DNA from 3 places in the Rothia sp. P4278 genome. Region 3 is predicted to be linked to each of the others. Evidence: riboswitches for the same ligand, from Rfam matches in the RefSeq annotation. Region 3 holds a riboswitch; each other region holds the start of a gene.
What was found. A riboswitch is a leader RNA that binds a small molecule or an ion and turns the genes downstream of it on or off. The one in region 3 is predicted to bind thiamine pyrophosphate.

Region 1 (2,260 bases), on a different contig from region 3:
ACATGCTCAACCAGGCCGAGTAGGGGTGACCGGGAGTATTGACCTGAGCAAGAATTTCACCTATTTCTGCGTAGAGCCAGTAGCAGGGAAGAACCGCCGCCACCCCGATTGCGTAATCGTTGACAGAAGCGGATGAGGTCAAGAAGTCTGTATAGGCCCTGGTGATAGGGGAGGGGCCTGCACTGATATAGTCTGGCCCCAGCCAGTCAGCGTGAAGACTGGATTCGACCTCAATGCACTCCGCCGCCCCTCGCGCCCAGAAGACCTGTTCAGCAGATGAGGGAGCCTTAGCACTAAGGGTAGCAAGTGCCCGGGAGTAGCTCGAAAGATAGAGTGCGTCCTGGTCCTGGTAGAAGGTGAAGTCTGCAGTGGCCAGCGTGCCGGATGCAAGCTGCTGGATAAAGGGGAGTTCACAGATTGAGTCCCAAATCTGGCCGGTGAGTTCCCAGAGCCGTTTGGTCTGCGGGCCCGCCGCCGATATCTGAGGCGGCCTAGTGGTCGCTTCGAAGTCTCCGAGTTTTACCGGCGTCGCATCCGCTACCCGTGATTGTTCCCAGAGCCGCCAGAAGTGGTTGATCGGTCCGTGCCCCTGCCCCACGCTGAGGTGGTGACTGGTTGAGATTGCTCCATGAAGCCAGGTTGAAGTCCATTCCAGGGCTGCTTCAAGGCTTGCCCCTGTTGCCAGTCGTGTAGCGAGCGCAGCAGAAAGGCTGCACCCGGTGCCGTGAGTATTGGAGGTATCTATTTTCTTTTGTCTGAAGACGGCTGTGGTTCCTTGGGTAGTGACCACTGCGTTGCCCGCTTGGTCACCCGGTAGGTGCCCACTCTTAACGATAACTGCGACCTGGTAGCGTTCGGCGACTACCTGGGCGAGAGCACAGGCAGAATCCCAGGTATCTGGCTCTGAGTCTTCGGCCAGAATGGCTAGCTCTGGGATATTGGGGGTGATAACCGTGGCGTACTTTAGGAATCGGCGTAGGGCATCCTCCGCCTCGGTTTCCAGCAGACGGTCCCCACTGGTTGCGACCATGACAGGGTCAAGCACAACAAGCTGCTGTGGATTGCTATCGAGCCATGCGGCTACAGTGTCGATGATGTCAGCAGAGCCTAGCATGCCAATTTTGACTGCATCAATGCGAACGTCCTCGCTGACGGCATCGAGTTGCGCTCGCAGAAAGTCAGCGGGCGGAACCTCGACAGCGCTGACGCCCTGAGTGTTTTGGGCGACAAGGGCCGTGACCGCGTTCATGCCGTAACCGCCTGCTGCCGCAATTGATTTGAGGTCAGCCTGCGCGCCGGCCCCTCCGCTGGGGTCCGTCCCCGCGATAGAGAGCACGTTGGGTACTGACGTTTCGAGAGCGGAAGTGCTATGAGCAAGAGGCGCAGGCAGAGGACGGCGCATGGGTTTCCCTTCGCTAGTTCTAACTAGAGCAGGTTCTGTGGGTCTAATCTCAGCCGCTTCTGCTGCCAGCGGCACCCCAAACCAAATATCGGTTTTATGCTAACAGCTGGTGAAGCCGAACACAATAAAAATTTAGGGCTTTGGTGTTCAGTTGTTTTAAGATTTCAGCTAGCCCTGCGCTTACCAGCCTCTTTCTTTCCATTCGGGCAGATGAGGCCGCTCAGCACCCAGGGTGGTGGTGTCCCCGTGGCCGGGCAGAACGACCGTGGCATCGTCATATTGGGAGAAGATACGCGCTGAAACATCGGCCAAGAGCTGGGCGAAATCTTCCGGAGCCCGGGTCTTGCCTACCCCACCGGGGAAGAGGGAATCACCGGTGAATAGGAGGACGGGGTGCTCTCCGCTGGGGTCCCGATAGGCAAGAGCAATCGACCCGGGAGTATGCCCGCGCAGGCTGATGACTTCAAGCTCAATACCTGCTAGATTGAGGTTTTCCCCGCCGTTGAGCAGATGCTCAATACGTGTACTTTCCTGTTCCGCAATAGCATCGGCATCGGCCGAACCGCAGTAGGTGGCGGGTGACCACCCGGCAACTGCATCAGGCAAAGCCCGGATATGGTCCCAGTGGGAATGTGTGGTAATTAGTGCAAGGACTCCGGAGCCGGGCTGACCGACTTGGGCGGGTGAGTCAGTGGCGAGTGCGGCCTCAGTGAACTTTTGGATAGCGGGAAAATCATCTGCGGCATCAATGAGAATCTGGGCCCCGCTTTGCTTATGGGTGAGCAGGTAGACCTTGTTGTTCATCTCAGAGACAGCTATGCTACGGATGGTTATCAGTGGGGTAGAGGCATGGAGAGT
Region 2 (2,260 bases), on a different contig from region 3:
CCGGTGAATGGGAGCAAACTCGTCGCGGGCCAGACAAGTGGGGCACTGCTTACCTTTTGGCACCAGGGCGGAGCTGGGGCAGGGCAGGTGAGTAAAACCAGGTCCATCAGTCTTGGCTTGGGCATAACCGGTGCAGTAGGTTCCCGCAGATTCTTCCCCGGGCTGGAGAACCCGAACCCCTAGGAAGGCTCCCGGAGTGATAGGTAGGGTATGAACCTGCCCCGCTGGCTCACCGGCTTGGAGAGGTTCAACTGTCAGAACCGGGGCGCGCTCCCGCCAGGTGATATCTCGCCACACAAAATCGTGCCCCAGAACATCATCGAGAAGACCGTACACCGAAAAGCCCCTTTTCCCTTGCCTGCTTGCTGAATTACCAGGTTATCTTATGCCCCGAGTAGTGGAGGCAGGCTCAGGCGGAGCTGGTGAGCGGCCTGAGAAACATCGGAACTCTGGATGAGGGCGCGAACCACGACGATCCGGCTGGCTCCTGCCTGTACCACCTGCGGCAGGCTTTCCTGGTTGATAGAGCCAATAGCAAACCAGGGTTTGCGCGGTTGCTGGGCGGCGATGTAGCTGATGTAGTCTAGGCCAGCGGCCGGACGGCCGGGCTTGGTGGGAGTTTCCCAGACCGGGCCGCAGGCGAAGTAGTCAACGTCGGGGTGACTAAAAGCTGCTAGACCCTGGGCCGGTGTGTGCGTTGATAGGCCCAAGATCACATCGGGGCCTAGCAAACTACGGGCCTGATTGGGTGTCAGATCGGTCTGGCCCATGTGGAAAATATCTGCCCCTACCAGTGCGGCAATATCGGCCCGGTCATTGACTGCAAAAAGTTTGCCCGCCCGGTGGGCAATCTCTTTTAGTAGCGCGAGTGCTTCAAGTTCTTCATTGACCGGCAGGGTCTTATCGCGCAGTTGGATAATATCCACGCCCCCGTCAAAAGCCTTGGTCAAAAATTCTGTGAGGTCCCCCTGCTCGGTGCGCGCATCAGTGCACAGGTAGAGCTGAGCCGCGGCCAGTAATTCAAGGCCTTGAGCGCGCGTATATGACGGCTCTGTGACGTTAACAAAATTCTTTTGGGGCATTTTTACCTCCCGAGTCACGTATCTATTTTTTTCAGACACTGTTACTTCCTATACTAGGGGCAGAACATACGGGAGCGCGCGGCACCTGTGCCCAAAGCGCGCTGAGAGGGCGAAAGCCGACCGTCAACTTGATGCGGGTCATGCCGCCGGAAGGATCTGTTCACCATGTCCAGTACCCTGCTCAACTGCCAGAAGGAACCAAGGATAGGTTCTTCGGGGCAAGACCCTGAAGCGACACCACCCAAGCAGGCCGACATCGTCCTTATCGGTGGGGGAGTCATCGGGCTCAGTACAGCCTGGCATTTGCTCCAGGCCGGACGGCAACCCATTGTGTTAGACCCGCACCGGGGTAGCGGTGCCTCCTTTGCCGCCGCCGGAATGCTGGCCTCTATCTCAGAAGTGCAGTACCGCCAAGAGGCCCTGCTCCCGCTGATGCGTACCTCCGCCCAGCTCTACCCCGAATTTGTCGCAAGGTTAGAGGCCACTAGCGGCCAGAGCGTCGGGTGGAGGCCCACCGAAACCCTTGTGCTGGCCTTTGACCGGGCCGATGCCCAGCACCTGACTGAACTTGCCACCTACCAGCAAGAACTGGGGCTCACACCAGAGCCCATCGGAGCCCGAGCTGCTCGCCGCCGTGAACCCGTCCTCAGCCCCTCGCTAGCCGGAGCCGTTTCCATAGCCCAAGACCACCAGATAGACCCACGCCGCCTGATGCGTGCCCTTGACCAAGAGCTTGCGGGAAGGGTTATTCGTGCAAGTGCGCAGGGCATCACCCTAGAAGACGGTACGGTTACCGGTGTGAGCTGGGTTGATGCCGATGGGAACCAAGGGAGCATGGCCAGCACCCAAGTGGTAGTTGCCAACGGGCTTGCCGCAACCCAACTGCACGGCCCGGACTCGCTAGAAAGTCTGCCGCTGAGGCCCGTCCACGGCGATATTCTGCGCCTAACGGTCCCGCCCCACCAACGGCCCTTCCTCACCCGGACCATCCGAGGGGTTGTCCGGGGCAACCCCGTCTACCTGGTTCCGCGCAAGGACAACACCCTGGTCCTAGGAGCCACCATGCGAGAAGACCAGCAAACCGGACTGAGCGCAGGCGGAATCTACCAGCTCCTGCGCGACGCCCACGAACTCGTGCCCGCCCTGAGCGAACTCGAAATACACGAGGCCACAGCGCG
Region 3 (2,260 bases):
GCCGTCTTCGTCTTCTAGCAGGCCACCTAAGGCCTGGAGCAGGGTGGTTTTACCAGCACCGGAGGGGCCCACCAGGAGCACCTTCTGACCGGGTTCAATCTCGAAGGTCAAGTTAGAGAAAGTGGGCTTGGGCCGCCCCGGGTAGTGCCACCCGAACTCCCGGGCCCGGAAGTGGGCCCCCCGGCCTCTTGACTCTGGGCCGGGGGACGCAAGCTGATGATCTTCTGCGGTCAACGCCCTAGCCCTTTGAGCTGGCTGGTCCGCCCCGGCGGGAAGGCCTGCGAGCGGCCCGCCCTGCTGCCAGGGAATCTAGCGCGCCGGTTGAGACCAGACCGCGCACCAGCAACCAGGAGACCAGACCGGCCAGAACCAGGCCCGAGATCATAGAGCACAGAACATAGATGACTGCTTTTTGACCCACCATCTCACCGGCATAGTAAATGATGATTTCTGAGATCCCCATAGCGGCACCTGAGGCTAAACCGGCCAGCATGGCGGTGGCGAGGTTCCAGACCTTGTAGAAGAAGATCAGGAATATCAGCTCAGCACCCAGGCCCTGAACTAGGCCAGAGATTACTACAGTGAAGTTGTAGTGGGTGCCCAAGAGGGCCTCGATGACTGCCGCCAGAATCTCGGTGTAAAGGGCTGCACCGGGTTTGCGGATGACCAGGGCCCCCAGCAGACCCGCAAGTAGCCAGACACCCCCGGCTAAGGGGGAGTATTCAGGGGCCAGGGCTAGGGTGGTAGTGATGGCGGAGTAGCCAAAATTTGACCAGAGCCAGAAGATCAGGGCGCAAGCTACGGCCAGCACCGATGCTACGACGATATCGTTGACGCGCCAGGTGAGCGCGGATTTCTTGGACATAAAGCCTTCCTTTGGTGAGAACAGCAAAGGGGGCATGCACCGGCGCACCTGGGTACGCCTATTTACTTCGACTCCCTAGCGCCGGTACTAACCGGATCAGGTTGGAGGGTCTGCATGTGCACTCTCAGCGCCAGTCTGGCGCTCCCCTGTCGTTTATGGTTACCCGCCGGCATAGAGCGGGGTCCCAAGCATGGAACCCTTCCAGTATAGAGCAAGCCGGGATACCCACGAAAAATGAACAGTTATCCAGGCTGCGGGACTTCCCTAGTGTCTTTGTGCATAAGCTACAGCAATCATGAGGTGGCTCATGATCCACCCATCGACGGTAAGGAAGGTGAACTGCCGCGCCCTCCACATTCCACTACAGCGGCTGAATAAAGGCCCCCAGCACAACACTGGTTACTATCCATTCATTCCAGGCATTGTGAAAAAATAAGACCGAAACTGGGAGTTTCTATTTTTATAATCAGACTCGTGTCTATAAAAACTACTCTTTAAATACTCTAGGGCTAGCAATTATCTTGCCTATCACACCAAGGGGTAGTTCCTGGAAGGTACCTCCTATTCTTAGCGACAAGTCTATAAACGGCCTCCATGCAGGAACCCAGCAAGGGAAAATCATAGATTCTTGAGAACAGCGACAGGCCGGTAATTCTATCTAAAAACTTCATAAAACCCCTTGCCCCAGTAAAATACTGACGGTTCTTTATGTAAACAATAGACTTACTAAAATCACACGCATATTCTTGCTCGCTAGATTTTTCAAACACCTGGTAAGGAATAAAATCCACCAGCTTATTTCTGTCTAGTTTAATAAGATAATCAACGGTTTTCGTACAAAAACCACAATTTCCATCAAAGATAAACAATTCTTTCATCTAAAAACCTCCATCTTGTTTATCAGCCTAGGCCATACATCCATAAAATACAGGGCATGGCCCCACCAGGAGCACCGTGAGGATTTCCCCCCCCCCCCCCTTGCCCGAACACCTACCTAAGCCCCTGATAAGCTCTTCAGTCATCAGGAGCAGACCGCGCTCACTTTGCCTGCCCTATACCCCAACCCTAGCGGGCAACTCACACCCTAACAATAAGTACTGATAGTCTTAGGGCAAGGGGCCATCCGGCCCGCCACACCAACAGAAGGGATCCCTCATGAACCCCCTCACAAAAATTGCAGGCTCGGCCGCCTCTCTAGGCGGTATCGCCCTGGCCAACAAGGTACTAGCCGCTAGCTGGGTTCGCATCACCGGCAACGAACCGCCAGAAAACAACCCCAATGAGGAAGAACGATGGCGCGACATCATCCTCTGGTCACTGATCACCGGCCTGGTAGGCACCCTCATCAAGGTATCCATCACCCGTGCCCAGCACAAGATTGAGACCAAGTCAAAG

Region 1: linked by a shared signal. The riboswitch ahead of ACN085_RS02630 (bifunctional hydroxymethylpyrimidine kinase/phosphomethylpyrimidine kinase) and the one ahead of ACN085_RS08315 (ECF transporter S component) in region 3 are both predicted to bind thiamine pyrophosphate.
Region 2: linked by a shared signal. The riboswitch ahead of thiO (glycine oxidase ThiO) and the one ahead of ACN085_RS08315 (ECF transporter S component) in region 3 are both predicted to bind thiamine pyrophosphate.

What each region holds. Positions count from the first base shown of each region.
Region 1 covers NZ_JBLXXU010000001.1:589,788-592,047, reverse strand. Annotated here, with positions in the region: gene ACN085_RS02630 (bifunctional hydroxymethylpyrimidine kinase/phosphomethylpyrimidine kinase) at 1-1,402, opposite strand, end outside; TPP riboswitch at 1,391-1,491, opposite strand; gene ACN085_RS02625 (MBL fold metallo-hydrolase) at 1,583-2,260, opposite strand, start outside.
Region 2 covers NZ_JBLXXU010000001.1:390,909-393,168, forward strand. Annotated here, with positions in the region: gene ACN085_RS01750 (hypothetical protein) at 1-336, opposite strand, end outside; gene thiE (thiamine phosphate synthase) at 384-1,082, opposite strand; TPP riboswitch at 1,141-1,255, shown strand; gene thiO (glycine oxidase ThiO) at 1,248-2,260, shown strand, end outside.
Region 3 covers NZ_JBLXXU010000004.1:30,403-32,662, reverse strand. Annotated here, with positions in the region: gene ACN085_RS08320 (ABC transporter ATP-binding protein) at 1-234, opposite strand, end outside; gene ACN085_RS08315 (ECF transporter S component) at 239-865, opposite strand; TPP riboswitch at 921-1,023, opposite strand; gene ACN085_RS08310 (thiol-disulfide oxidoreductase DCC family protein) at 1,375-1,743, opposite strand; gene ACN085_RS08305 (DUF4235 domain-containing protein) at 2,021-2,260, shown strand, end outside.